Regions from separate parts of the Mesorhizobium sp. M1329 genome, predicted to be linked through region 3. Evidence: riboswitches for the same ligand, from Rfam matches in the RefSeq annotation. Region 3 holds a riboswitch; each other region holds the start of a gene.
What was found. A riboswitch is a leader RNA that binds a small molecule or an ion and turns the genes downstream of it on or off. The one in region 3 is predicted to bind thiamine pyrophosphate.
Positions count from the first base shown of each region.

Region 1: linked by a shared signal. The riboswitch ahead of NKH21_RS27040 (phosphomethylpyrimidine synthase ThiC) and the one ahead of thiC (phosphomethylpyrimidine synthase ThiC) in region 3 are both predicted to bind thiamine pyrophosphate.
Region 2: linked by a shared signal. The riboswitch ahead of thiB (thiamine ABC transporter substrate binding subunit) and the one ahead of thiC (phosphomethylpyrimidine synthase ThiC) in region 3 are both predicted to bind thiamine pyrophosphate.

Region 1 covers NZ_JAMYLN010000035.1:10,973-20,551, reverse strand. Annotated here, with positions in the region: gene NKH21_RS27080 (ABC transporter substrate-binding protein) at 1-619, opposite strand, end outside; gene NKH21_RS27075 (fumarylacetoacetate hydrolase family protein) at 659-1,648, opposite strand; gene NKH21_RS27070 (aconitase X swivel domain-containing protein) at 1,645-2,034, opposite strand; gene NKH21_RS27065 (aconitase X) at 2,038-3,324, opposite strand; gene NKH21_RS27060 (LysR substrate-binding domain-containing protein) at 3,422-4,339, shown strand; gene NKH21_RS32870 (hypothetical protein) at 4,457-4,975, opposite strand; partial or broken gene NKH21_RS27050 (FAD-dependent oxidoreductase) at 4,868-5,484, shown strand; gene NKH21_RS27045 (FAD-dependent oxidoreductase) at 5,584-5,898, shown strand; partial or broken gene NKH21_RS27040 (phosphomethylpyrimidine synthase ThiC) at 5,885-6,469, opposite strand; TPP riboswitch at 6,573-6,689, opposite strand; partial or broken gene NKH21_RS27035 (maleylacetoacetate isomerase family protein) at 6,727-7,187, shown strand; gene NKH21_RS27030 (SRPBCC family protein) at 7,220-7,990, opposite strand; partial or broken gene NKH21_RS27025 (Rieske 2Fe-2S domain-containing protein) at 8,174-8,368, opposite strand; gene NKH21_RS27020 (PDR/VanB family oxidoreductase) at 8,512-9,459, opposite strand; gene NKH21_RS27015 (TetR/AcrR family transcriptional regulator) at 9,557-9,579, shown strand, end outside.
Region 2 covers NZ_JAMYLN010000011.1:32,480-42,058, forward strand. Annotated here, with positions in the region: gene NKH21_RS13395 (amino acid ABC transporter substrate-binding protein) at 1-490, opposite strand, end outside; gene NKH21_RS13400 (RNA polymerase factor sigma-32) at 816-1,673, shown strand; gene NKH21_RS13405 (M48 family metalloprotease) at 1,687-3,156, opposite strand; gene thiQ (thiamine ABC transporter ATP-binding protein) at 3,411-4,202, opposite strand; gene thiP (thiamine/thiamine pyrophosphate ABC transporter permease) at 4,199-5,815, opposite strand; gene thiB (thiamine ABC transporter substrate binding subunit) at 5,878-6,891, opposite strand; TPP riboswitch at 6,935-7,049, opposite strand; gene NKH21_RS13425 (thiamine diphosphokinase) at 7,177-7,821, shown strand; gene NKH21_RS13430 (ABC-F family ATP-binding cassette domain-containing protein) at 7,823-9,579, shown strand, end outside.
Region 3 covers NZ_JAMYLN010000003.1:18,300-27,878, reverse strand. Annotated here, with positions in the region: gene NKH21_RS03715 (hypothetical protein) at 85-432, shown strand; partial or broken gene NKH21_RS03710 (ribosome small subunit-dependent GTPase A) at 588-735, opposite strand; gene NKH21_RS03705 (hydroxymethylpyrimidine/phosphomethylpyrimidine kinase) at 731-1,492, opposite strand; gene NKH21_RS03700 (thiamine phosphate synthase) at 1,483-2,088, opposite strand; gene NKH21_RS03695 (thiazole synthase) at 2,085-2,858, opposite strand; gene thiS (sulfur carrier protein ThiS) at 2,860-3,057, opposite strand; gene thiO (glycine oxidase ThiO) at 3,026-4,027, opposite strand; gene thiC (phosphomethylpyrimidine synthase ThiC) at 4,024-5,859, opposite strand; TPP riboswitch at 5,963-6,079, opposite strand; gene NKH21_RS03675 (Fic family protein) at 6,262-7,806, opposite strand; gene NKH21_RS03670 (hypothetical protein) at 7,783-8,109, shown strand; gene panB (3-methyl-2-oxobutanoate hydroxymethyltransferase) at 8,430-9,266, shown strand; gene panC (pantoate--beta-alanine ligase) at 9,263-9,579, shown strand, end outside.

The DNA of each region.
Region 1 (9,579 bases), on a different contig from region 3:
TATAAGGCCCCGTCCCAACGCCCTTGTCCCAATCGGCGCCGGTTGTTCCTTCTGGTCCGACAGCCAACTTGAAGAAAGCCAGGACGTACGGGAAATCGACGTTTGGTCCTTTGAGGGTGATGCGCACACCGTCTTTGCCGTCAGCCTTGATATCGGTAACGGATGACATGACGCCGACGGCTTGCGACTTCGTGTCGGGTCCGCGATGTTGGTTTAAGCTGTAGATGACGTCTTCAGGGGTTAGCGATTTGCCGCTGTGAAATTCGATTCCCTTCCTAAGTTTGAACAACCACTGGGCGCCCCCGGCTGCCGGTTCGAAGCTTTCTGCGAGCTCGCCGACCAATTCGCCAGTCGGAGAAACCTCCGTAAGCGTGCTTCTTATCTGGGTGCTGACATTCCAGGGGTGGCTATCGGTCAACTGCCCCGGCCACAGCGAGTCGGAGGTTGCCCCTCCCTTGAGGGCCTGGCGAAACTTGCCGCCTCTTTTCGGCTCAGCCGCCTGTGCCTTCGATCCAATCAAGTTTGACGTTGCGGCCGCCAGGCCGAGGGCGCCGGCGGCCTTGATGAAGTCGCGCCGGTTTCCCAAGCTATTCCGCAAGAATTTCGAAGCAGTGATCATAGTGCCCTCCCAAATTGTCGGACGCAGTTGCGTAGTCGACTAACCAACAGTCGTTTTGAGTACCCCAATTTTTTCTACTTCGAGTTCGACAACATCCCCCGCCTTTAGAGGCGGCAGACCCTGCTCAAGCAAGGAGCCCCCTCCAAGGGTCCCCGATCCAATGATGTCTCCTGGAAGCAGGGTTTCGTCCCTTGAGATGAACTCGATGATTGCTTCCCAGCGCCAGAACGCGTCGCCGGTTTTTCCCTTTGCAAGTTCGGTTCCGTTCAATCGGGCCGACATGGTTAGAGTGTATGGGTCACCAATCTCATCCAGCGTGACCAGGGCGGGACCTATTACGGTTCCAGTGTTGAAGTCCTTGCCCTTGGCAGGCCCAAGGCCTACGGCCATCTCGACCTTCTGCAGGTCTCGGGCACTGAAGTCGTTGTAGATGACGAAACCAGCCACGTGGGCCATTGCATCGGCGGCGTTGATGGAACTTCCGCGGCGGCCAATGACTGCGGCATATTCCAGCTCGAAGTCGAGCCATTTGCTTTGCGTTGGGCAAAGAACGACACCATTGGTGCCCGATATCGATGTCGGGGCCACCTTGTAATAGGCAGGGATCTGGTACCATTCCGGAGGCACCGTTCGCCCAATCGCTTTGTACCCGTTCGTGACATGCTGTTCGAACGCCATGCAGTCGCGGACCGTACGAGGTCGCGGCACTGGTGCAAGCAGTTGGACCTGCGACATTGGCCACCGAAACCTTGCGCCGCTTTGCGTGGTGTCGCTCGGGGCTCGAACGGCCCATTCAAGAGCCTGCCGCGCGGCTGCCATGCTCACGGACCCGCCTTCGAGGAAGGCGGTCATATCCGTCGGGACCACTGCAGCAGCCATTCGGTCGGCGGCGAAAATGTCGACCGTATCGTTGTCCAGAAGGCAGGCGCCATAGGCAAGCTGAAGATCGACGACGGCGTCGCCGTGAACTGCTCCAAGCCGTTCAGCTCGACCCAGCGAGGTCGAGACGGCGTAGGTGACAAGCTTCATGAATTCTGGTCCCTGCTGGGAAAGAGGTGCGCAACGCTTATCGAGCGCTGCTTTTCGAGTTGCGAATACTCATCCGCATTGGCGACCTTGACGGGTAGGGTTGTCCCGTACAGCTCTCTGGCGAGCAGTGAGGCGATCGCAATTTGCGGATCCGGGCGCCGCACCACGATCGCGGCAGGGCCAAACCCGCGTCTCACAGCATCGATCAAGATCGATACACCGCTGGACGAACCATGGGTGCCAGGCAAGATCACGACTTTTCCGGCTATGGACTGCCCCCGTTGCGGGTGACCTCCATCCGTAATTGTACCGTCCCGAGGATCTAGGCCGCCCCAGAGGTTGATCGGCTTTTCCAGGGCAAGGATCGGAAGAGCGTCTGAGATCATCGGTCAGCCCCACGCATACTGGTCCAGGGATATCCGGCCGCGGACCGCCGACTCGATGCATTCCCTAGTGGTGCCAAGGCATGCGTTTACCTTCAACGTGTTGGGCGCGCGAAATGCCCATTTCGAGGAATTGGACATCATCAAACCCGGCGTTTCGTCGAGCATTCCCGGAATGTAGGAGCAGGTATCGACGATGATTTCGGCGCCGCATTCCGTGATGAGATTTTCAAGCTTTTCGTCGCGAAGCTTACCCAGCGTATGCCTGTTGGTCGTGATTATCAGTCGGACGTTCCCGGAGACCTTGCGACCATCGAGCAGTTCGATCACCTCTTGAAACTCGGCGAGGCTCATATGCGGAGTGCCCAGGCAGACTGCTGTCAGTGGGGCTGACCTGTCTCCCAGCAATTGGCTACGAAGGCTGGAGATCTGCTTGGCGTCGATCGAGATGCGTTCCTCAGGCTTCAGTCCGCCGAGGGCTTCCTCGCAACTCGCGGCTTCCGGTGTCAGCCCCACTGCGTGAAACATGGCGAGGCCGCTGACCACCGACGCCGCCGCGCCGAAGTGCCGGAGGCTGTTGCTGCTCGTTGCTTTCGGCATGCCTAGCAAGACCGGTATCCGGTCCTGGGCGGACCGGCCAACGGCAAGGCCCAGAAGATTGCACCAGACCTGCAGCTCGAAGCGATCTTCGGGCGCGCCGACAACCTCCACCAGCAAACTGCCAAATCTGTTTTCATCCCGATGCAGGCCGAAATTCGGTACCCGGCCAGTTATCGCTGCACTGATGTCTATGAACTCGCCGTACTTGTTGGTTCTGGCGCCAAGCACCGAGTTTGCGTACATCACGGCGTTTGATTCCGCCCAAGCAATCTGCTCACCTAGCTTGGGCACTGTCGGCAATTCGTAAGGAGCACAGGTGAACGTCGGTCGACAGCCTAGGACCGTGTACAGGTGCATCAAGCGAGCGCCGTCTAAGCATTCGGCAGAAGATGGAGGATAGCGTCGGCTCAGCAGCTCTGAGCATCCGTTGTTGAACAGGCACGCCGGAGGGGCGGTAGAGTTCAAGGTAGTGGGCACACTAACTCGCGCTTTGGCGGTGGCAAGTTTTTCAGCGAAGTCGAGGCTAGGCTGACCATTGTAGAAGCAGCCAGTTATGTGTGCTGACGAGACATCGATCAGGTTGGCCGCATCAAGAGACTCAGCCACTCCAACGACAAGCTTCATGGCCAAGGCAGCGCCGTCGCCGTGTAGGCCGTCCAACGTCCTGAGGTCGTGAACCGTCAATGCAACCATGGGGCTCGCCTGCTCTTGCTTCAGGCTGAGGCGGTTCTTTGCAAACCACAAACGATATCTTATTGAAGGGGCTTAAACGGAAAGTTGTCGACCCCACATGAAAAGACTGCCAGGGCTAGCAACGCTCTACGTGTTCGAATGCGCGGCTCGCCACTTGAATTTCTCCAGGGCGGCCGAGGAACTGAATGTCACGCCCGCTGCGGTGAGCAATCAGATCCGCCAACTTGAGAAGGAGATCGGCACGATGCTTTTCGAACGCAATGCCCGATCCCTGAAGCTTACCGAGAACGGGGAGTTGCTTCTTGTCAGCGCCCAAGACGCCTTCACGCTGCTGCGGCGCGCTACAAACTGGATTGGTGACGCGAAGCGCCGAACCTTGAGCATCACCACCTCGCCGTCCTTTGCGACAAAATGGCTGGTTCCCAGACTTGGCGCGTTCTGCCGCCAGTACCCCGAGGTCGAGCTAAGGTTGGACGTGTCCGATCAGAACCTTCCGCTAAGCGAAAAAGGCCCCCACTTGTCGGTTAGGTTCGGCGCGGTTCCACCTGACGGACTGCATGCCGAACAACTCTTTGACGAACGGATATCGCCCGTGTGTGCGCCGAGCATGCTGGATGCAAACCCCGGTCTTTCCGACCCAGAGAACTTGAAGTCACAGCATCTTATTCACGTCGACTGGCGTGGCAAGAACGATGCCTGGCCTGACTGGCACTCCTGGCTGCTTGCGGCGGGTGTGCATGGCGTGGATGTCAAACGCGGGCTGCACGTTTCACAGACCTATCTCGCGCTCGAGGTGGCTATCCAAGGGCAGGGTATCGTTCTGGGAAATTCGACCCTTGTCGCCGACGACATCAAGGCTGGCCGCCTGGCCCAGTTATTTCCGCATGCGCTCAGCCTCTCCTCGAGGTTCGCTTACCGATTGCTGACGCCTCCGACGATCCTCGATCGACCGGTCGTCAGGTCATTCCGGACCTGGTTGCTTGATGAAGTCAGAGCGGTCAAAGCTGCCGGCTGATGCTTGTCGCCGAAAAGTGCGCAAGCACCTTAGGACGACCCGCTTCAGCTTTCGGCCGGAGTCATCATCGCTGCAACCAGCGACTCGAGCGTTACCTCGACGACCGCGGTTCCCTGCTTATCGACTAGGTGTGCAGTGCGGCTGCCTGTCGCTGTCACAGTTTTTGACCGCATTCTCAAGTGAGGCGTCGTCCTCTAATTCCGGCCCGACGGGCGGACGACCCCTGAGTTCATTCATGATCGAGGCGGCCTTCACCACTTTGCTGCGATTAACCTCGCGCACGAACCGGGCAATATAGTCGTCGGCCGGCCGCAGCATGATGTTCTGTCCGGTTCCTTGCTGGATGATTTCTCCGTCTCTTAGGATGGCGATCCGGTCACCAAGGCGCAATACCTCGTCAGGATCGTGCGTGATGCGCCAGGGGTCGCATTTTCCGGCTTCGGGCCGTTGGTCGACGACGCCAAACGCAATGGGGATTTCACGATCCCGCGCAGCAACGTGATCGTCTATACGCTGCCCGGCCGCGACATGCTTGGAATAAACATAACCCGCGTTCATCGCGTTGTCGTCGATGATCCCTTTTCGGTCACAGCTGCGGATGTGGAGTGCCAGCGCCAAATGCTGGAGGCGATTCACTTTCTGCGCAAATACGTGCCTGGGCTCCAGAACATCTTTATTTCGTCATCCCCGGATCACTTCGGAATCCGCGAGTCGCGTCACATCGTCGGATCCTATGTCCTCGACAAGGACGACATGTTCGGGGGCGCCAGTTCGAAGACCAGATTGGGCTGTCGTCCTATCCCTTCGACATTCATGACGTGAAGCCTGGCGACGAGAGGGCAGGGCCGCTCGGCGACATCCACTACAAGCGATTAACCCGGTCATTTGGTGTGCCCCTACGCTGCCTGGTGCCGCTCGGCTGTCGCAACGTCGCGGTAGGAGGCCGGGCGATTTCGGCCGACCACGAAGCTGGGAGCTCAGTCCGAGGTCAGGCGACATGCATGGTTACTGGACACGCAGCCGGAGCTTTGGCCGCCGTATCATTGCGTCACAACGTTCCTATCAGTGACGTGCCGCCTGCGCCGGTGCTGGCGCTGCTGAAATCCCAAGGTGCAATCCTGCGGCGAACCGGCCCCCATAGCTAGATTTGTTCCTCATGACTTTTCAATTTTCCAGACGGATCGACGATTAAAGGTTATGACCTGGTAGTCGCTGGCGGCGAGCCGGCTGGCACGGCGGCAGCCGTGTGCGGGGCACGGCTCGGCTTGGGCGTCCTTTTGATCGAAGCCACCGGCTGCCTTGGTGGTATGGGCACCTCCGGCATGGTCACGACCTTCGGACCGATATCCGACGGAGTGCGCACACTTGTCGGCGGCTTCACTCGCGAATTGATCGAAACCATGTATAGCAACGGCCATCTGGGCCCGCATGTGGACAAGACGTTCTGGTCATCGCAACTCAACAGGTGGATCCCCTTCAAGCCAGAAGGCCTGAAGCGCCAGCTTGATCAACTGGTTGTTGATGCAGGTGCGCCTGTGCTGTTCCCTCAGGGTGGTTGATGTTGGCGGGAATGATTGCCCGGCCGCGCGCCACCTCGTCGCGGACGAACTCAGGCGTGACAAAATCTGGTATCGATGCGCCGAAGGCCTCGCCGTCGCGTTGCAGCTTGCCGCGCAGGATTTCGCGTCCGAGGTTTTCGCGGATGGCGACGAACTCCATTTCTGGCGTGATGATGCCGGCGCGCGCATAGGCAAGCTGGGTCACAGCCCTGCCGGTCTTGGCCCTGAGTGGCCGGTTGCGGACTGGAAATTCCGGCGTCAGGCGCTCGCCAGTCGCGAATCCGTTGTCTTCCGGCCGGACATGGCGGCCGTCATAGGGTTCGACGTCGCCGCGCGCGGTGACCCATTCGTGGCGAAGCCGCACAAGGCCCTTTTCGATGCTGGTTCCGACAGTCGGTTCGGTGTAGGGGCCGGACGAATCGTAGACGGTGACGGGCGGCTCGCCGGCCGTCGGATGGACGGAGATTTCGCGCATCGGCACCCTGATCTGCGGGTGGATGGCACCGGGCTTGTGGATTTTCCGTGAGGCGGGCAGCGGTCCCGTCGACACGGCGGGGGTGAGGGCATTCATCTTGAGGCTCCTTTGCTCATGCATTGGAGACCCAGTTCTGTGCCGGAAGGATGAAAAGACGCTTGGTCGACCTGCTCGAAACAGGACCTCGGGTGTAAACCCCCGCAAAGCGCTTGCACCGTCCCTACGCCAGTATGAACTGGATCAGGTTCAACGGGTCACTGCGCCGCGAAAGCCAGCAGTATCTCAGCCCCTTGCCGGGACTCCCCTGGTGAATGCGTCGAATTGAATGGGCTGGCGCTATTTTGTCAAGCGCTCTGGACGAGACCCGTCCGGACACCGGCCTGCTGCCGTCGGAGCCTGCCGGGCGCGCGGGTGAGAAAGCTGGCTTATACGATCGCCGCTGACATCCATCCAATCTGCAACCTCGGCCCGGTCAGCCATGTGATGCTCCTGACCGGCGGCGGCGAGGAGGTCCGGGCCGCCTGGATGCAGAAGTTCATCGGCGAGGGGCTGGCCGGCGTTCGAGAAGATGCTCGACAATCCGGCCAAGGTCCACTTTTGCCATGGCGACGGGCCGACCATGGCCGATCTGTGCTTGGTGCCACAGGTCTACAACGCCCGCCGCTGGAATGTTGACATAGGCGCGTTGCACAGCGTCAATGCGATCGTGGAGCGCTGTGCGGAGCTGCCGGCGTTCCAAACTGCCGCTCCCCGCAACTGGGTGGGGGAGAAAACGCGCGGGCCGAGCGGGGGATCCGCGCGGACGGAGGGCTGAAGAAGGACTTCTACCGCGGTGCCGCGTCTCTGTCAGGCCGCGCTCGGCGCTGTGGGCTCGAGCTGCATCCCCATGTACCAATCAGCGAACTCCGAGATGCGCTTTTCCTGGGTGGAGTATCGGCCCGGCCTGTAGGCGGACGAGTTGACACCTTTCTGATTGTTTTCGGTGATTGTCTTGTCTTCCCGAAGCGTCACGTCCCAAACTCGCATCAGTTCTTCCGGCACGAAATCGATGCCTTCACGTGCATTGCCGCGGACGATCCAGATCGCATCGACATCGGTCGATTGCGGGCCACGTGGTGTGAAGCGGAAGATCACAGCATGGTCATTGTTGACCAGTATCGTGCTCAGGGGATTAAAGACGCATCCTGTCTGTCCCCCGTCGAATTCGCCGTAGGCGGACATTAGCGGCGCCACGGGTTTGCCGTCGACGCTTTCGGTCTTCGCATCGTCCGAGATCGGAAGGCGGTTGCCCGACCTGAAGAAGCGGGTGTCCGGTCCGTCTGCGAACATGCCGATCGGATATCCAAGGGCAGCCGACTTCACTTCCCATTCCTTCAGTTTTTTCTCGTATTCATGGACGGCCTCGCGGTCCCCCGATCCCGCGCCCGCGCCAAAGGCGAGCATCTTCATTTTGTCGTGGACCGAGCAGTAGGTCGGGTGTGCGGTGTTGCAGTGGTAACATTCGAAGAAGTTCTCGACGACCAGCTTCCAATTCGCTTGCGTCGGGTAGAGCTTGCGCGCCGCTATCTTGCCGACCGCCACGCCTTGCCCCCGAAGCAGTTCGCGGAAGGGCGCCACGAACTCCTCGAAAGAGGGCGGTTTGTCGACGGCCGCATTCAGGAAAAGTAACCCCTCGAAAACGCCGACATGGACCGGTTCCAGTGAGATCTGCGAATGGTCGAAATCCTCTGGCATCAAGTGCGCGGCCCGCAGCTTGCCGTCGAGATCGTAGCTCCAAGCGTGATATGGGCAGGTGAGTATCCGCTTGCTGCCTTCCGGCTCCAGGCAGATACGCGAGCCGCGGTGGCGGCAGACATTGTGGAAGGCGTTCACGGCGCCAGATCGGGATCGCAGGACGATGATGCTCTCGGCCCCGATCTCGAACAAGAAGTAGTCACCCGGATTGGGAATCCGGCTTTCGTGGTCGACCAGAAGCCATTGACCATTCAACAGCATCCGCACATCGGAGCGGAATATGTCCTCCGACAGATAAAGGGGCTGCGGCAAACAATGGCCTGGCGCCCAGTCGAAGTTTGTCTGCGGTTCATGGGTTCTGGCTACGATCGTCATGGTGCTGCTCCCATTCAGTTTCCGTGGTTCTAAAGATCGAGGGTCAGTTCCGGCGTCCTGGCACGCGACACACAGGGGCAGATGTCCTGCCCCGATTCCCTTTCCTCCTCGGTCAGGAAGGAATCACGGTGGTCGGGGATGCCGGAGAGAACGCCTGTGACGCACGAGCCGCACACGCCCTCTCCGCAGGAAGAGGATATGCGAACTCCAGCCCCGACAAGGACCGACAGAAGTGACTGGCCCGCCGGCACTTCGAGGACCTTCCCGGTTCGGGCAAGCTTCACGACAAAAGCCTGGTCGGTCTGGTCGGTGGTGGAGCTTTTGGGGCTGAACCGCTCGAGATGGACAGCGTGTGTGCCTAGCTTTGGCGTCCCGAGCCTGATGGTCTCGTCCATCAGTGGTTCAGGGCCGCACACGTAAATATGAGTCTGCGCAGGCAGGTCGCTGACAATGAGTTCGTGGAGCTTGCGCGCGGTCGCCATCGGATCCAACCCGACATGACATGACGCATATGCATCCACTGCCAGTCCGTCGACGAAATCCTTGAACGGCGCATTTGCGTCACGGCAGAAATAGTGGAGGGCGAAGCTCCGGGCTTCGGTGGCGAGCGCTCGCGTCATGGACATGATCGGCGTAATGCCGATTCCGCCTGAAATGAGTAGCGTGTGCGGGTGGCGCCCAAGAATGAAGTTGTTGCGTGGCGGAGAAATCGTAATCTTATCGCCTTTTGCGAGGTTCTCGTGAATGAACCGCGAGCCGCCCCTCGAATTTGGGACGTGTTTGACGGCGAACTTGTACCGGCTTCCGTCCGTTTCCTCGTAAAGCGAGTATTGACGGATCAGACTGTTGGTGAGGTGGAGGTCAATGTGCGAACCAGGCGCGGTCGCAGGCATGCGCTTGCCTGTGACAGATTCGACTGCAAAGGACTTCACGTCCGGCGACAATTGTTCGACGCTGACAATTCTGGCTTCGATCATCGCTTCCCGCGTCCTGGAATGTTTTGGCTTTCCGTCGGCAGCGTCTCGTATTATCATTTATACCGACCAGAAGGTATGTAACAGGAAGGTTTACCGGGTGGCAAGGCGCAAGTTCGACAG
Region 2 (9,579 bases), on a different contig from region 3:
CGAGTTCGGCGCCGTTGGTTTCAGCCAGCTTGCCGAAATTCGAAGTCAGCGACTGCGCCGCCTTCTTGCCCTTGAGATCGGCGAAGCTCTTGATATCGGTGTTGTCGCCACGCACGATCAGCACTGCCTTGGAGGCGATGTAGGGATCCGAAAAGTCATATTTGGCCTTGCGCGCTTCGGTGATGCCGACCTCGTTGATGACGGCATCGTAGCGGTTGGCGTCGAGACCGGCGATCAGCCCGTCCCATTTGCCTTCGAGGAACTGGGCTTTGACGCCGAGGCGCTCGGCGATGGCCCGCGCGATCTCGACGTCGAAGCCAACCAGCGCGCCGGAAGCATCATGATAGGTGAAGGGCGCATAGGTTCCTTCCGTGCCGACCTTGAAGACGCCGGACTGCTTGATCTGGTCGAGATTGGCGCCGGCATGACCGGCGGCGATGGCCAGAACCTGCAGCGTCCCGGCGATAATGAGCGATTTGAGCCATTTCATTTTTCTGTGATCCCGTCCTTGGCCGATGTCCGGCGTCATTGCGAGTGCCGGAAAATGACAGATGCGCGATGCCGGAATAAGAAACTAGATTTCAAAAATCTCGCGCCCTTGAAATCCCATTCTCAACCAGCATCTCCCGACGCCATCCGGCTGAGTCAGGGCCGGTGGCGAATCGCCTGGAACAGCGCAATCGACATGACAGTCCGGGGGAACATTCCCCCGCATGGCACGTTCTTCGCTGTTGTAGGGCGCGGCGCCGCCATTTCAACCATCGGCGCCAACTCACGATTCGATCGCACCGCAACGCCTGAAACAGGAGCGCGGCATGATGGAAGACAGTGCAGGACGGACCATGGTTCGCGCGGCGATGAAAGCCCCTTATCTGGAACGTGACGAAGAGCATCTCCTGGCGCTGCGCTGGAAGGAAAATAATGACCAGCAGGCGCTGCACCGCATCACCGTCGCGCATATGCGGCTGGTCATTTCCATGGCGTCGCGGTTTCGCCACTACGGCCTTCCGCTGGGCGACCTGATCCAGGAAGGCCATGTCGGACTGCTGGAGGCAGCGGCCCGTTTCGAGCCCGAGCGCGAGGTGCGGTTCTCGACCTATGCGACCTGGTGGATCCGGGCCTCGATGCAGGACTATATCCTGCGCAACTGGTCGATCGTGCGCGGCGGCACCAGCTCGGCGCAAAAGGCGCTGTTCTTCAACCTGCGGCGCCTGCGCGCCCGCCTGGCAAACGGCGCCGAGCAGACGTCGAATGCCACGCTCTACCGCGAAGTGTCGGCGGCTCTCGGGGTATCGGAGGCCGATGTGGCGATGATGGATTCCCGCCTTTCGGCACCCGACAGTTCGCTCAATACGCCGCTTGCCGACGACGCGGGCGCAACCGAGCGGATGGAGTTCCTGGTTTCGGATGACCCGCTGCCCGATGAGGTCGTCGGCGACACGATCGATGTCGAACGCCGCTCGGTGTGGCTGAGGACGGCACTCGGCGCGCTCAATGCGCGCGAGCTCAGGATTATCGAGGAGCGCCGGCTGAGCGACGAAGGCGCGACGCTCGAAGCACTCGGCGAAACACTCGGCATCTCCAAGGAACGCGTCCGCCAGATCGAGGCGCGCGCCATGGAAAAACTCAAGGCGGCGCTGGTAAAGCAGAATCCGGAATTTCTCGCAGCCTGAACCGCGTCGGCTGCTATTTGTCGGTGACGATCTTGACCTTGTCGCCGGCCGAAACGGCGGCACCCGGCGACAGCGCGTTGAGCACCCTGAACAGATCCAGCTTGCGGTCGACGCCGACCATCTGTGCGGCCAGCGAGCCCATCGTCTGGCCGGGCTGCACCGTGACGATGCGGATACGCAGCGGCTTCAGCGCTGCCTTCTCGGCAGCACTCAGGATGCGGAACGAGCCGCTGACCGAGCGCGCCACCGTGCTCAGCGAGGTGCTGGCCGACGGTGCAGCGGTCAGCAAGCGGTAGACCTGGCCGCCGGCGCGGATCACCGCAATGTCGAATTGCCAGCCATCGGCGCCGGCATGCGCGGTTGCGGCTTCGTTGCCGTTGATCGTCTCCTGGCGAACGCTGCTCTCGTCGAGGCCAGCGACCCAGCCGCTGCGGATGTAGTCGGTCAGCGAGCGGTCCTTGTCGATCGAAACACCGTCAAAGCGGATTGCCATGTCGCCCGGGCCTGTCGCCGTCACCGCCGCCGCCGAATTGTCGATGATAAAGCCGTTAGGCACCGAGAACGACACGCCGAGGCCAGGATGCAGGAAGGTTTCACCGCGCACATAGCCTTCCTCCGGCGTGTCGCCGTAAAGCAGCCCGTCTACGCCGGCAAGGAATGAATCGCGGTCGCGCGACCCGACACCGGGCGCGCCGAACTGGCGGGCGTGGCGCTGCGCGAGATCGATACGCTGCGGCGTGTTGGGGTGCGTCGCCAGGAAGTCGAGGCTGGCGTCGGTGGCGCCGCTGATCGAGCGGAAATCGGTATAGGCCGACATCGACTGCAGGAAGCGGCCGGCGGCGTAGGGGTCGAAACCGGCTTCGCCGATCGACTTGATGCCGATGGCGTCGGCCTCCAGCTCCTGATTACGCGAGAACTGGGCCAGCCTCAGCTTGCCGCGGATCAGCGCCGCCTTGGCCGTCGGGTTGTCGCCGAGCACGTCCGAAACGACCTTGGTCGCCAACCCCTCTTCCGCTTCCAGCTGCTGGCGCTGCAGGCCGTGGTTAGCCGTAACGTGGCCCATCTCATGCGCAATGACGGCGGCAAGCTCGGCCGAATCGTTGGCCAACGCCAGCAGGCCGCGGGTGATGTAGAGATAGCCGCCCGGCAGCGCGAAGGCATTGACGTTGGGCGAGTTGAGGATGGTGATGCGGTAGGTCTGGGTCGGGTTGGCCGACACCACGGTCAGTCTGCCCACGATCTTGGCCACCATGCGCTCGAGCTTGGGGTCAGAATACTCACCGCCATAGGTGGCAAGGATGCGCGGGTGCTGCGCCTTCGCCAGTTGGGCGAGCTTGCTGTTGGCGGCGACATTGTCGACCGTGATCGGCTTGTCGGAGGGCTGGAAGCCCGATTCCTGCACGTCGGGAGGCGTGAACATCTGGCAGCTTGCCAGCGCCAAGGCAAGACCGGCCAGCGCCAGAAAGCGAGCCAGCGGTTTCACCCTCCGATTGTCGATGCCGGTCGGCAGATCGGCTTCCTTTCAAGTCCTGGGACGTGACCGCGAAAATCGGGCGCGATTTCCGGAAAGCATCACGCGCAAAATCAAGTGCTACGGCGTCCTTCGTGCGTCCGACAGATACGAGGCAGCAAGGGCAAATCACGGTCTAAGCCGGACCAACTCCTGGCGGACCTAGCCACACTACCTCGACCATGGCAAGCAAGCGCCGCTTCGCCTTGCGCCGGTTTGACCATAAATTATGTCCGCTTCCGGGCAACATCTCGTGATCCAGCCGCAAACGGACCCGAGCCGATATAGCGTCGGAATGCCTCCGGTCCAGCCTCGACGAAAAAATCGGCGGCGGCGCCCGTCGCGGCAACCGTGCCACCATCCAGGAAAACCATGTTTTGGCCGATACGGCGCGCATCGTCCGGCTGGTGCGTGACGAACAGCACCGTCATGCGCTGCTCCGAATGGACGTCGGCCACCAGGTCGAGCATGTCGTCGCGCAGTGCCGGTCCCAGCGAAGCGAACGGCTCATCGAGCAACAGCACCGGCCGGTCGCGCACCAGGACCCGGGCGAGTGCGACCCGCTGCCGCTCGCCGCCGGAGAGTTCGCGCGGCAGCCGGCTTTCCTTGCCGGAAAGGCCGACGCGCTTCAGCGCTGCGGAGATTGCGGCGCGGTCAGCCTCGCTCAGCCTGAGCGAAGGCGAACGGCCGAGCCCGACATTCTGCTCGACGGATAGATGGGCAAACAGGTTGTTTTCCTGGAACACCATCGATACCGGCCGCGCTGAAGGCGGCGCAGTGCTGACGTCGGCGCCGCCGATCAGCACGCGGCCCGACCGCGGCGCCTCGAAACCGGCCACCAGATTGAGTAGCGTCGACTTTCCCGACCCGCTCGGCCCCATGATGGCGGTGATTTCCGACGGCGGGAAATCGACATCGAATGTAAGCGGCGTTTCACCATAGCTGAACGAGACCTTGTCGAGCCGCACGGCTGCGCCTTTTTCCACCGAAATGGACCGTTCCGGGCTGATCGGCATCATGATTTCTCCCTCCTTCCCAGCCAGTCCGCGGCCAGCACCAGCGCCAGGCAGACAAGGCCGAGCAGCAGCGCCAGCCCGGCCGCATCCTCGGTGCGGTAACTGCCCATGCGCGCCAGCAGCAGATAGGGCAAGGTCTGCACGGAATCGCTGCCGAACAGCGCAATGACGCCGAGATCGCCGAGCGACAGCGCCATGGCGAAAGCAAAGCCGGTGGCTAGCGGCCGCCGCAGCGACGGCCAGTCGACCAGCCGCAACCGGTTCCAGCCCGAGATACCAAACTGTGCACAGAGCCGTTCGTGGCGTTCGCTTGCCGCGTCATAGGCAGGGCGGATGGCGCGGATGGCGAACGGCATCGCCATCACCGCATTGACCGCAACGACCATGACGGGGGCGATCGCAAAGACATCGCTGACGGTGCGCAAGAGCAGGAACCAGCCGGCGCCGATGACAATGGGCGGCACCACCAGGACGAACCCCGCACCGGTGTCGGCCAGATGTTCGAGCAGTGTCCGCCGGCCTGTCCGCCGGGTGAGCGCCAGCGCCCGGCGCGCCATGACCAGCGACAGCGACAACGCCACAGAGAGCATCGCCGACAGGAGGGAGAGCACGCCACTGGTCGCCGTCGCTTGCCGCACCGCGCTCTCGCCGGCCAGGCGGCCGAGATCGGCGCCAAGCCCGGCTGCCAGCGTCGCCGCCATCGGCCCGGCGACAAACAGCAATGCCAGCCCGATCACCAGCGCGTTCAGCACGGTCTCGGCCGCACCGGCTGAAAAATACCGGCGCGGCGCCACCGGCAGATTGGCGTCGCCGGTCACATTGGCGCCGAGCCGCGTCAGTGCCAGCACGACCACGAAGGTCAGCGCAATTTGCAACAAGGTCAGCGTCACCGCCCGCGCCGGGTCGAAGTCGAAACGCAGCGCCTGGTAGATGGCAACCTCCAGCGTCGTCGCGCTGGGTCCGCCGCCGAGCGTAAGCACGATGGTGAAGGAGGTGATGCACAGCATGAAAACGAGCCCGGCGATGCCCGGCAGGGCCGCACGCAGCGGCGGCCATTCGATCAGCCGAAAGGCCGGCGCAGCGCCCATGCCAAGCTGGCTCGCCAGCCGCCATTGGTTGGCCGGCACGGTCTGCAATGCTTCCAGGAACAGCCGCGTTGCCAGCGGCAGGTTGAAGAAGACATGGGCAACGAGGATGCCCGACAGGCCGTAGATGCCGGGCCAGCTCTGGCCGCCTAGCGCGCCCAGCGTGCCGGCAAAATACCCGGCACGGCCGTAGAGCGCCAGGACACCGAGTGCGGCAACAATGGCCGGCAGCGCCAGCGGCAGAGCGAAAAGCTGCAGGATAAAGCCTCGCCCGAGAAACTGTGGATGCCGCGACAGGGCGCGCGCGACGAACAGCGCCGGTGCAACGGAGAGCAGGGTCGAAAGGACTGCCTGCCAGAGCGTGAAACGGGCGACGCGCAAGAGATAGGAATCGAAAGCGGAGGCGGCGCCGGACGGGTCGCGTGTGGCTTCGACGACCAGCCCGGCGAATGCCCCGCCGATCAGCAGCGCGATGGCGGCGAGCGCGACGACGCCGGCAGTGACGCGGGAGTCAGGACGGCGAGCCTGCATTTCGCGCTACCCAGCTTGACGATGGGTGCGGTTGAGGTCGGGAACGAACACCATATGGAATCCTACTTGCTCATCGCCGCAAGCCACTCATCGACCCAGGCCTTGCGGTTGGCCGCGACTTCCTCCGGGCTGAACAGCAAGGTCTTGGTCGGTTTGACAAGCTTGTCGAACGCCGGGTTGAGCGGCTTGTCGGTCTTGCCGGCCGGGAACATCCAGTTGGTTTCGGGAATGACATCCTGGAATTTCGGTCCGGTCATGAAGGCAATGAACTTTTCCGCCAGCGGGTTCTTCGCGCCCTTGGTGGTGATCCCCGCAACCTCGATCTGCAGATATTCGCCCTCCTCGAAGGACGCCGCCTGGTAGCGCTCGGTGTTTTCGGCGACCATGTGGTAGGCCGGCGAGGTGGTGTAGGACAGCACCATCGGCGCCTCACCCTTGGTGAACAGGCCGTAGGCCTCGCTCCAGCCTGGCGTCACCGTCAGCACCTTCGCCTTGAGCTTGGCCCAGGCTTCGGGCGCCTTGTCGCCATAGACCGACTTGACCCACAACAGCAGGCCAAGGCCCGGCGTCGAGGTGCGCGGATCCTGGATGACGATCTTGTCGCCGGCATCGCCCTCGACCAATTCCCTGAGGCTTTTCGGCGGGCTCTTCAGTTTTTCGGTATCGTAGACGACGGCGAAATAGCCATAGTCGAACGGCACGAAAATATCGTCGCTCCAGGCTCCCGGGACGCTGACGCCCGACACGGCGCCGTGCGGCGAAAACAGGCCGGTTGCCTTGGCGTCCGCCGTCAAATTCGTGTCGAGGCCAAGCACGATATCGGCCTTGGTCGCGGCGCCTTCCAGCTTCACACGGTTGAGCAGCGCGACGCCGTCGGCGACCGAGACGAATTCAACGACGCAGCTGCATTCGGCCTCGAAGGCCTTCTTCACAGCCGGTCCCGGACCCCAATCGGCGGTGAAGCTTTCATAGGTATAGACCGTCAGCTTATCCTGTGCCGATGCCTGCCCCGGCAGGGCGAGCGCGGATGCCGCAAACAGGACAATTGAGACAAGAGAGTGGAAAAAACTGCGCATCGGCGCCTCCTTCGTTCGCGTTGAAAGGAATTGAGGCGTCGGGCTGTCCGAAACGTCTAATCCCTCCGCCGGTACAAACCGGATCAGGTTCAGCGGGTTGGCAGTCTTGCCTCTCAGCCGGTCCGCGAAAATCGCGTCCGGCACCCCGTTAGAGCGTTGCGACACATAGGCCCGGCCGAAGTGCTGCGCAAGCGGAAGTTTGCCGGGCATCCAAAGCCCAGCCTTCCGTTTCGTCTGCCGTTTCATCTTCCGTTTCCGGGGCAGGGCTGGTAAGGGCCACGAGATATGAGCACATTCACCATCCTGCTTGGCGGCGATCTCATCCGCACGCCGCTGCTCGACCGCCAGGTCGAAGGCTCGCGCGTCATCGCTGCGGATGCCGGCATCGGCCATGCCCGCATGCTGGGCCTGAGGCCGGAACTCTGGGTCGGCGATTTCGATTCGGTGCCTGCCGATTTGCCGGAGGATCTGGCGGCCGTGCCACGGCAGGTGTTTCCCGCCGAAAAGGACAAGACCGACGGTGAACTCGCTATCGCCGCCGCACTCGAACGCGGTGCGACCAGCCTTGTGCTCGCAGGCGCCTTCGGCGGCAAACGCACCGATCACATCTTCCTGCATCTGGCGCTGAGCATCCGGCTGGCGGAAGGCGGGACGGAAGTGCTTTTGACCAGCGGCGCACAGGAAGGCATTCCGTTGCTGCCGGGAAAGGCTCGCTTCGACTATGCCGACGGCACACTGTTTTCGGTGCTCGGCTTCTCCGATCTCGCCGGCCTGAGCGTCACCGGTGCCAAATGGCCGCTCGACCATGTCGAGGTCGCGTTCGGCTCGTCGCTGACCATTTCCAACGAGGTCAGGGGCCGGCTGGAAATCGCGCTGGCCAGCGGCCGCGCGCTGCTGCTCGCGCATCCTTTTCCCCTACCTGAAAGCTGACATGGCGCCGCCGCTTCTCAATCTCGACGGGATAAAGCTGACCTTCGGCGGCACGCCGCTGCTCGACGGTGCCGCCCTGACGGCCTCTGCTGGCGACAAGATCGCCCTGGTCGGCCGCAACGGCTCGGGCAAGTCGACGCTCCTCAAGATCGCCGCCGGGCTGATCGAGCCGCAGGACGGCGAAGTCTTCCGCCAGCCTTCGGCGACCGTCCGCTACTTGCCGCAAATTCCCGACATGGAAGGTTTTGCGACCGTCCGCGCCTATGTCTCGGCAGGGCTCGGACCCGCCGACGATCCCTACCGCGCCACCTATCTGATGGAGCATCTCGGCCTGACCGGCGAGGAGCGGCCGAACGACCTCTCCGGCGGCGAGGCGCGGCGCGCCGCCCTCGCCCGCGTCATGGCGCCGGAGCCCGACATTCTCCTCCTCGATGAGCCGACCAATCATCTTGACCTTTCGGTTATCGAATGGCTGGAGGAGGAGCTTGCCCGCACCTCCTCGGCACTGGTCGTCATCTCGCATGACCGTCGTTTTCTCGAGCGCGTGTCGCGCGCCACAATCTGGCTCGACCGCGGCCAGACCCGCCGTCTCGACAAGGGCTTTGCCTTTTTCGAGGAATGGCGCGACACGGTGCTGGAGGAGGAAGAGCGCGAGCAGCACAAGCTCGGTCGCCAGATCGTGCGCGAGGAGCACTGGCTGCGCTATGGCGTGACAGCACGGCGCAAGCGCAACATGCGCCGGCTCGGTGAGTTGCAGACCATGCGCCAGCGCTTTCGTGGTCATCGCGGCGCCGAGGGTGCGGCGACGATGACAGCCAGCGACGCCGCCGAATCCGGCAAGCTGGTGATCGAAGCCAAGAACATCGAGAAGAGCTTTGGCGATCTGACTGTGGTCAAGGGATTCTCGACCCGCATCCAGCGCGGCGATCGCGTCGGCCTGGTCGGGCCGAACGGCGCCGGCAAGACGACGCTGTTGAAGATGCTGACCGGCGAATTGAAGCCGGACGCAGGCACGGTGCGGCTCGGAACCAATCTGGAGATCGCCACGCTCGACCAGAAGCGCGAGGCCGTCGATCCGCAGGAGACACTGGCGCAGTATCTCACCGACGGTCGCGGCGAGAACCTCGTCATCAATGGCGAGCAGCGCCACGTCGTCTCTTACATGAAGGACTTCCTGTTCAAGCCGGAACAGGCGCGCACGCCGGTGCGCGAGCTTTCGGGCGGCGAGCGGGCACGGCTGATCCTCGCCCGCGTCTTGGCGCGGCCGGCAAACCTGCTTGTGCTCGACGAGCCGACCAACGACCTCGACATGGAGACGCTGGAACTGCTGCAGGAATTGGTCGCCGGCTTTGCCGGCACGGTGATCCTGGTCAGCCACGATCGCGATTTCCTCGACCGCACCGTGACCAGCATCATCGCGCCGGATGGCGACGGCCGCTGGATCGAATATGCCGGCGGCTATTCCGACATGCTGGCGCAGCGCGGCGGCACCAGGCTGGATGACCGCAAGGCGCGGCCGAAGGTAGAGACCAGCGAGGCGATGGCTGCAAGCAGGACCAACGCGGCCGCTCCCAAGGGCCCGGCCAAGAAACTGTCGTTCAAGCAGAAATTCGCGCTGGAAACCTTACCCAAAAAGATCGAAGCGGTGTCGGCCTCGATCTCGCGGCTGGAGAACAACATCGCCGATCCGGCCTATTACGAGCGCGACCCGGCCTCGTTCCAGAAGACGATTGCCGCGCTCGACAAGGAGCGCGTCAC
Region 3 (9,579 bases):
GTCACTCTCGAACCTGCGTTAGAATCGGAAGTTCCTCTCCAACCGCCCTTGGCTGATGCCGGGGTTCCTTCCGGCTCAGCAGTCATGCATCAATCCGTGGCGGTCACTCCGCCTGGCAAGGGCGTTCCAACAAAGTACGCTGCTTTTTCCGGTCTATGGGCTGGTCGATTGGCGGGGATATATGACGCCAAACTTGCTGTTCAAACGGTTTCTTCCAATGGGAAGGTGACGGTCACCTATGCGTGGGGAAATCTGGGCGACAACCATCCGGGAGAGGCCGCCGGCGCTGGAAGAATTGTAGGGAGCACGTTAAAGCTTGAGCGCCTACCGAATGGCGCGGACGTCAGTTTTGTCATGCGACCCGACGGAGCCCTGGCCGGAACCGTTATGCTTGCCGGCCAGGCCTACACGGGCGCGTTCATCAAGCAATGATGAAAGATGCGTATGAAGGGCTATACAGAGGGCCAGGCGCCTGTTCCAATATCGCCGTCTACTCGGTTCCGTCCGACTCCATTAAGGCGGCGAGACATCACCTTCCGGGAGGAGCGAAGAGCACGGCCAGCCGATTAGTGCCTAGGCCTTGTCGTTCAACGCATTTTGCCGCGATCCCTGGTGAAACTGGTTTGAACTGTCGTGTTGTTGCGATTTTCATCGGAGTTTGCGCCAGCGAGCAAGACGCTCAGGATCCAGCGTCCTAGCAGCCAAAGCTGCCTGTACCGTATAGTCAGGTTCATTCTGCTCCATTCTTCTGAAACGTGGCGAAGACAAGCCGCTTGCCGTCGCGCACACTGTCTTCGAGCGGCTCCGCCTTCGCCAGATGCGCCGCAATCGCGCTGGCCAGCATGCAACCTGTTCCGCGCATTGATGCGGCAAGGCGCGGCGTGTCGAAGCGGGTTGGTGGTTGATCGGAACGCAACAGAATATCGGTCGATTGAGGCCCCGACGCATGCCCACCCTTGATCAGCAGGGCTTGAGCGCCGGCGGCCAGCAGTCTTTTTCCTTGTTGGAGCGCTCCGTCCTCATCCGATGCCAGTTCGGAACCAATAAGGAGCGCCAGTTCAGGGAGGTTGGGCGTGACAATGCAGCAAAGCGGCATCAGATCGCGCTTCATGGCAGCGATGGCGCCTGCTTCCAGAAGTGCGCGGCCTGAGGTGGAGGCCAGCACAGGGTCGAGTACTGCGGGGACATGCGGGTATTTGCGCAGCACTGCGGCAACGGCAACAATGATCTTGGCAGTCGCCAGCATGCCGATCTTGATTGTGGCCACGTCGTTGGCCTGCAGCGCGGCGCACATCTGATTGGCCACCAGGCTGGGTGGAGAATTATGAATTTCCATCACGGCGTCGTGCGTTTGCACCGTTAGCGCAGTGACGGCCAGACAGGTGCGCACGCCAATGCATGCGATCGTTTCGATATCGCGTGCTATTCCAGCACCCCCGCTGGAATCCGATCCCCCAACGACAAGCACATGCGGTTCTCGTCTCATCGCCATCGGTCCGTCTTTTCGATCCATTCTCGCGTGCGCGCTTCGGGATCGGAGCTCAAAGTGATGTCGGTGACCACTGCGGCGCTGTCGGCGCCGGCCTCAAAGACGCCGTCGAGGCGGTCGGGGTTGAGGCCGCCGATGGCGACCAATGGGATCGGCGCCACTCGCCGGTTCCACTCGCTGATCCGCTCTAGCCCTTGTGGCGCCCACTTCATCTTCTTCAAGGCGGTGGGATAGATCGGACCGAGCGCGACATAGTCGGGCTCAGCAAACATGGCCGTTTCCAGCTCGACATGATCATGCGTACTCAGTCCGAGCTTCATGCCGGCTGCCCGTATCCGCGCAAGATCGGCGGTTTGCAGATCCTCCTGACCGAGATGCACGAAGTCGCAGCCTTCCTCGATGGCCAGTCGCCAGTAATCATTGATGATGAGCTGGCACCGGTATCGAGCGCACAAGGCCTGTGCTGTGCGGATCTCAGCGCGCAATCCGGCTTCGTCCATGGTCTTGATGCGAAGCTGCACCAGCTTGACGCCGAGCGGCACCAGCCGCTCGATCCAGGCTGCACTATCGACGATCAGATAGAAGGGATCGAGCTTCATGAAAAAACTGCCCTGCCGATCGTCGGCGTCGATGGCACGGCGACGTCGCGCGGTTCGAGCATTCCCGAACAGAAAGCCTCACGACCGGCCTCGACCGCCTTGCCGAAAGCACGCGCCATGCCGACCGGATCGGCCGCCTTGGCGACCGCCGTGTTCAGGAGCACGGCGTCAAAGCCGAGTTCCATGACGGTCGCCGCATGCGACGGTCGCCCGAGGCCTGCATCCACAATCAGCGGGACGCCAGGGAAATGTCCGCGCATCGAGCGCAGCGCCGTAATGTTGACCGGGCCGAGGGCCGAACCGATCGGTGCGCACCACGGCATCAAGACCTTGCAGCCCGCCGCAAGCAGCCGCTCGGCGACAACAAGGTCGTCGGTGGTATAGGGAAATACCGCAAAGCCGTCCTCGGACAGGATGCGGGCGGCTTCGACCAGGCCGAACACATCAGGCTGCAGCGTGTCGTGGTTGCCGATCACTTCGAGCTTGATCCAGCTCGTCCCGAACACTTCGCGCGCCATTTTCGCGGTTGTGACCGCTTCCTTGACGGAGTGGCAGCCTGCCGTGTTGGGAAGGACTCTCGTGCCAAGCGAGCGGATCAGCGACCAGAATTTTTCGCCGGCCCTGCCGCCCGCCATCTCGCGGCGCAAGGAGACGGTCACCACCGAGGTGCCCGATGCGCTAACCGCATCGGCAAGAATGGCCGGCGAAGGATATTGAGCCGTGCCGAGAAGCAGCCGCGAGCAAAGCGCCGTTCCAAGAAGATCGAACATGCTAGCCTCCCTGCATGGGTGAGAGGATTTCGATCCGGTCGCCGTCGCTCAACTGGAACTCCGCCCGGTTGGCTTTGTGCACCAGGTCGCTGTTGACGGCGGTCGCCAGCCAATCGCCCTCATAGTCGAGAACGGCAAGCAGCTCGGCCAGCGTGGTGGCGGCAACCTCATGCGCTTCGCCGTTGACCATCAATTTCATGGGCAAGCTCCTTGGTTCTGTCTTGACTGAAAACCAGGTCGGCAGCCTGGCGCGCCATGGCGGGGGCGAGGAGAAAGCCGTGACGATAGAGCCCGTTGATCGCTATGATCTCGCCGTTCGTTTCGACGCGCGGCAGGTTGTCGGGAAAGGCCGGACGGACGCCGACACCGGTTTCAACGATCTCGGCCTCGCCAAAGGCCGGATGGAGGGCATAGGCGGCACCCAGCAGCTCCATCATCGAACGAGCCGTCACCGGTCCCGTGGACCGGCTCTCAATCATCGTCGCGCCAATCATGAAACGGTGGTCGGTGCGTGGCACCGCATAAAGCGGAAAGCGCGGATGGAGCAGCCTGACCGGGCGCGACAGTGAGATATCAGGTGTGCGCAGGATCAGCATCTCGCCGCGAACGCCGCGCAGCCTGTCATTGGCTGCTGCCATTCCCGTGCAGTCGATCTGACGATCGAACCCGGAAGCACGCCGGACGTCAGCGCAGAAGTGGAATTCGACGCCCATCGCCGCCAGCCTGTCATGAAGTGCCGCCATCGCCTGACGCGGGTCGAGATGGGCTTCGTCGGGGAAGAGCAGTCCGCGGCGGAAGCGGCCGGCGAGGTCGGGCTCGAGCAACACGATTTCATCTTCATCGACACGCCGATGACCCGAGGTGCGGCTGGCGAACCGGTCGAGCTCGCCCGCATCACGCGGCGCGGCCACGGCCAGTGTTCCGGCCCGTGTCACGTGACCCGGCAGTACCGCATCCCACCAGTCGGCGGCATCGCGTCCGAGATCCAGCACTGGCTGCTCGGCGCTTTCACGCTCGCACCATGGCGCCAGCATGCCGCCGGCGAACCACGACGCATTGCCGCCAACGGTATGTGTTATCTCGGCAACGGTCACCGTCGCGCCACGTGTGGCGAGCTCGAAAGCTGCGGTGAGGCCGGCGACACCGGCCCCCTTGACCAGGACCCTCATGATCGCTCGCGCGCCTCTCGCAGGAGCGGCGCGCCGGTCTCGTCCGCGGGCACGTAGAGATCGCCGCCTTCGCGATATTTCGCCGCCATGGCCACCATCCCCTCCTTCTGCGCCTCGGCGCGAATGTCGTGGGAGATGCGCATGGAGCAGAATTTCGGGCCGCACATCGAGCAGAAATGTGCCACCTTGTGCGCTTCCTTGGGCAAGGTCTGGTCGTGGAAGGATCTTGCGGTTTCGGGATCGAGCGACAGGTTGAACTGGTCCTCCCAGCGGAACTCGAAGCGCGCGCGGGAAAGGGCGTCATCCCTGACTTTCGCCGCCGGATGCCCCTTAGCCAGGTCGGCGGCATGGGCCGCAATCTTGTAGGTGATCACGCCGGTCTTGACGTCATTGCGGTCGGGAAGACCGAGATGCTCCTTCGGTGTGACGTAACAGAGCATGGCCGTGCCGAACCAGCCGATCATGGCGGCGCCAATGCCTGAGGTGATGTGGTCGTAACCCGGCGCTATGTCCGTCGTCAGCGGCCCCAGCGTGTAGAAAGGCGCCTCGTCGCAGACAGCGAGCTGCTTGTCCATGTTCTGCCTGATCTTGTGCATGGGCACGTGGCCGGGCCCCTCGATCATCACCTGGCAATCCTTCGCCCAGGCGATCTTCGTCAGCTCGCCGAGCGTTTCCAGTTCGGCGAATTGCGCCGCGTCGTTGGCGTCGGCAATCGAGCCCGGACGGAGCCCGTCGCCGAGCGAAAAGGACACGTCATAGGCCCGGCAGATGTCGCAGATCTCCGCGAAACGCTCGTAAAGGAAGCTTTCCCGGTGATGGTGCAGGCACCATTTGGCCATGATCGAGCCGCCGCGCGAGACAATGCCCGTGACCCGGGCGACGGTCAGCGGGATGTAATGCAGCCGCACACCGGCATGGATGGTGAAGTAGTCGACGCCCTGTTCGGCCTGCTCGATCAGCGTGTCTCGATAGACCTCCCAGCTCAAATCCTCGGCGATGCCGCCCACCTTCTCCAGCGCCTGGTAGAGCGGCACCGTGCCGATTGGCACCGGCGCATTGCGCAGGATCCATTCGCGGATGTTGTGGATGTTGCGGCCGGTCGACAGGTCCATCACCGTGTCGGCGCCCCAGCGGATCGCCCACACCATTTTTTCCACTTCCTCTGCCATCGAGGAGGTGACCGCCGAGTTTCCGATATTGGCGTTGATCTTCACCAGGAAATTGCGGCCGATGATCATCGGCTCGCTCTCGGGATGATTGATGTTGGCGGGAATGATCGCGCGTCCGCGCGCAACCTCGTCGCGCACGAACTCCGGCGTGACGAAGCCGGGGATAGCGGCACCGAAGGCCTCGCCGTCGCGCTCAAGCTTGCCGCGCAGCATCTCGCGGCCAAGGTTCTCGCGGATGGCGACGAACTCCATCTCGGGCGTGACGATGCCGGCACGCGCATAGGCAAGCTGGGTCACCGCCTTGCCTGCCTTGGCCCTGAGCGGCCGGTTGCGAATGGGAAATTCCGGCGTCAGGCGCTCACCGGTCACAAATCCGTTGTCCTCCGGCCGCACGTGGCGGCCGTCATAGGCCTCGACATCGCCGCGCGTCATGATCCATTCGTCGCGAAGCCGGGCAAGACCGTTTTCGATGCTGGTTTCGACAGTCGGGTCGGTATAGGGGCCGGACGGATCGTAGACGGTGACGGGCGGCTCGCCGGCCGTCGGATGCACGGAGATTTCGCGCATCGGCACCCTGATCTGCGGGTGGATGGCACCGGGCTTGTGGATTTTCCGCGAGGCGGGCAGCGGTCCCGTCGAGACGGCGGGAGTGAGGGCATTCATCTTGAGGCTCCTTTGCTCATGCATTGGAGACCCAGTTCTGTGCCGGAAGGATGAAAAGACGCTTCTGTCGACCTGCCGAAACAGGACCTCGGGCGTAAACTCCCGCAAAGCGCTTGCACCGTCCCTACGCCAGTATGAACTGGATCAGGTTCAACGGGTCACTGCGCCGCGAAAGCAAGCAGTATCTCAGCCCCTTGCCGGGACTCCCCTGGTGAATGCGCCAGGTTGGACGGGACGTCTCCGGTTTGTCAAGCGCGTTCTGGCCGCGGCTGATCGGCGGCTGGTCAGACCGTGCGGAAAAAATCGCGCATGTCTCGGCGACAAGTCAAGCGTGGGAGATGAAGGCAGGGACAAGGGAATCGCAAACCGTTGGACTAAAAATCGATCCTCATGATCACGCCTTCAATGGGCACCAAAGGTTTGCGCGTAGATCGCCTCGATTCTTCCTGCCTCGTCACTGGTCAGCGCGGCGAATTCCTTTTCGCGCGCGCGGTTCGATAGATGTCCATCATTCTGGTGAAGAAAACGGAAGAGCAAATCGGTCAGCCGCTCGGGCATGTCGATAAAGGCATCCACCTGCTGCCGGAATTGATCGTAGCGCTGCAGAAATGCGGTTTCCTCGGGAAGGTCCCGTTCGATCGTCCGCTGAACGCAGTCATAGAGGAATTCGGCGTGCGGGGTCGCATCGAAGAACCGGTAGAAATCACCGGTGTCATTCAGCACCCGGACGTTGAATTGCGGCGTCGGTTCCCATTCCACCAACGGCAGAAGGCGCTGCGAATAGCTCTCGAGCACGCCCCTGTACTCGTTGATCTGGTCCAGGATCGCGGCCGAGACGGGAAAGACCACTCCCGGCGGATTGAAGCCGCGCGTGGCAAGGACGTGGTGGATTAGGTAGCGGTGAATGCGGCCGTTTCCGTCCTCGAACGGGTGGATGTAGACAAAGCCGAAGGCGAGGATTGCGGCGGCTATGATTGCATCAAGGCTTTGCGCGGGGCCCTGATCGAAGGCCGCCATTCCATCGATTAGCCGCGGCAGGTCCTCGGGCCGAGCGCTGATGTGATCGGGCAGGGGCGTGCCGTTGTCTCGGTCATGCTCACCGACGAAACCTCCTTCTTTTCGGAAGCCAAGTCTTACGAAACGGGCGTCGCCAAGTACAATTTTTTGCAGACGTAGCAGCTCATCGCGATCGATCGGCCAGCGGCCGGCTTCGCCGATGGCGCGGCCCCAGCGCTGGATGCGATCTTGCGGCGGGCGCTCGCCCTCGATCGCATAGCTTGATCGCGAGTCTTTGAACAAAAGAAAGGCGGCGGTCCGAGCAAGGAGGTCGCGCGGCACCTCCGCCACGATTGCCTCCGCGCGCCGCGGCAGTTCAAGGCCGATGAATTTTTCGAGGGTCTTGGTTCGGAACACCAGCGGGCAGAACTCAGGCGTGCCGGGGAGATTGTCCCTTATGCGGTAGCGCGAAGCGGTCTTCTCGAATCCGGGCCACTGCAGCTCGGGATCGACAACCGGAACGTATCGTCCGGCCGCCGCGTCCGGCAGATCGAGACGTGTGCCCGTCAGCCATTCATATAGAAACCAGATGCGGCGGGCATAACTGCCTGTGGGGCTTTCACGGACGAGCGCCTCGATCGGTGCGGAACCGGTCACCTGGAACAGCCGTTTGAGGACGGCAAGGTCGAGCCCCTCGTACTTGAGCGCGAAGGTCAGGTGGCCTTCGAGTGTTGGATGTGGGGCATGGCGGGGCGTCATGATCCGCCAGCCATCCCGTGCGGTAATGCGATGATGCTCGCCAGTGGCCGACAGGGTCCGGGGCAAGGGCACGGCGAGCTCGTAGGCTCCGATCAGGGCGCTGTACCCGGCCGGGGTCACCATCTCCGGAAGGCGGATTTCCTGAAAAACGATAACAGGACCTGAAAATTGGTGCTTCTGCGCCACAGGCATGAAAAGGGGAACCTTTCATCGAAGTTTGGTGCGAAATCAGCCAAATACTATGAAAAACAATTCTATCTCATGAAAATTGATGCTGCAAGCCGACTTTTCCGAAAACCGATCCTGAAGGCGGCGGTGATCCGTCTGCATGGCTCGGCCGGAAAGCGATCGTCGCGCGCCGGCCAGCGCAATGATGTTCCCATCGGAAATAAGCGTACACCGCCAAACCGCAATCAGTTCCGCGGCGCTAGCATGCGGTCGCCGGCATCTATGCGTTGCCTTACAGCTGTGGCCTCGTGTTCAGTCATTGCCTAGTTTTTCGCCACAATGCATTTCGGTACGCCTTGGGACCTGAGATCGATTCTGAACGTGAATCACGCTGTTGCGGTAGTCAAACCGTTCGAGCTGAAGCACATCCCTTGAGACCACCACCACGCTGATTGCTCAAAACCATCACAACAAGGGTACTGCGAAACTCGGCCGAAGCAGCAGAAAATTGGGGGCCTTTAGCCCTTGCTTTGAAGCGCTTCGCAATGCACCAACTTTTCCGATGCAGTTTGATTTTGGCCTTCGCACCTGCACAAAACTATGCAAAACCGTTGACCGCTTAAGCCTGACGCAGGGAAAACGTGCCGATGAGTGTGGCGGTAGAAACGAAGGCGTTGACGACGCCGGACATCGCGGCCAGCAAGGGCAAGGATCCGGTCGTCTGCTTGACCGCCTACACCACACCCATTGCGCAGCTCGTCGACAGATATTGCGACGTCGTGCTGGTCGGCGACAGTGTCGGAATGGTGCTTCACGGTCTGCCCTCGACCCTCGGCGTCACGCTCGACATGATGATCATGCATGGCAAGGCCGTGCGACGCGGTCTTGAGCGCGCGTTGATGGTCGTTGACATGCCATTCGGCTCCTATGAAGAAGGCCCCGAACATGCCTTTCGCAACGGCGCGCGGCTCATGGCGGAAACCGGATGCGCCGCCCTCAAGCTGGAGGGCGGCGAGAGCATGGCCGAGACGATCCGCTTTCTCACTGCTCGCGGAATTCCCATCATGGCCCACGTCGGGCTGACGCCGCAATCGGTCAATGTGTTCGGCGGCTATAAAGTCCAGGGCAGGGGCGTAGACGGCGACAGGATTTTTCGCGACGCCATTGCTGTTGCCGAGGCCGGGGCGTTCAGCATAGTGCTGGAAAAGGTCACGGAGCCGCTCGCACGGAGAATAACCGAGAGAGCCACAATTCCCACGATCGGGATCGGTGCCTCGGACGCCTGCGATGGGCAGATCCTTGTGATCGACGACATCCTGGGCATGTACACTGGTTTTCGGCCGAAATTCGTCAAGCGCTATGCCGAACTGGGCTCAGAGGTCGAAGCTGCCATCGCCGCCTACGCGGCTGATGTGCGGGAAGGGCGCTTTCCAGCGGCCGAACATCTTTTCGCCGACGAGCCGAAGGCCGGAGATGTTGCATGAGCGTGCCGATTGTCCGCACCATTGCCGAACTTCGTGCCGTCGTGGCGGGATGGCGCCGTTCAGGTGCCAGTATCGCCGTGGTGCCCACGATGGGAGCCTTGCATGAAGGACATTTGAGTCTCGTGCGTTCTGCGCTTCAGAAGGCCGATCGTGTGATCGTGACGCTGTTCGTCAATCCCAAGCAGTTCAACAGTGCCGCGGATCTTGCCGCTTATCCCCGCACCGAAAAGGAAGACGCTGCAAAGCTCACTCCGTTGGGCGCACACCTGCTCTATGTTCCGCATGCGACTGAGATGTATCCTGACGGCTTCAC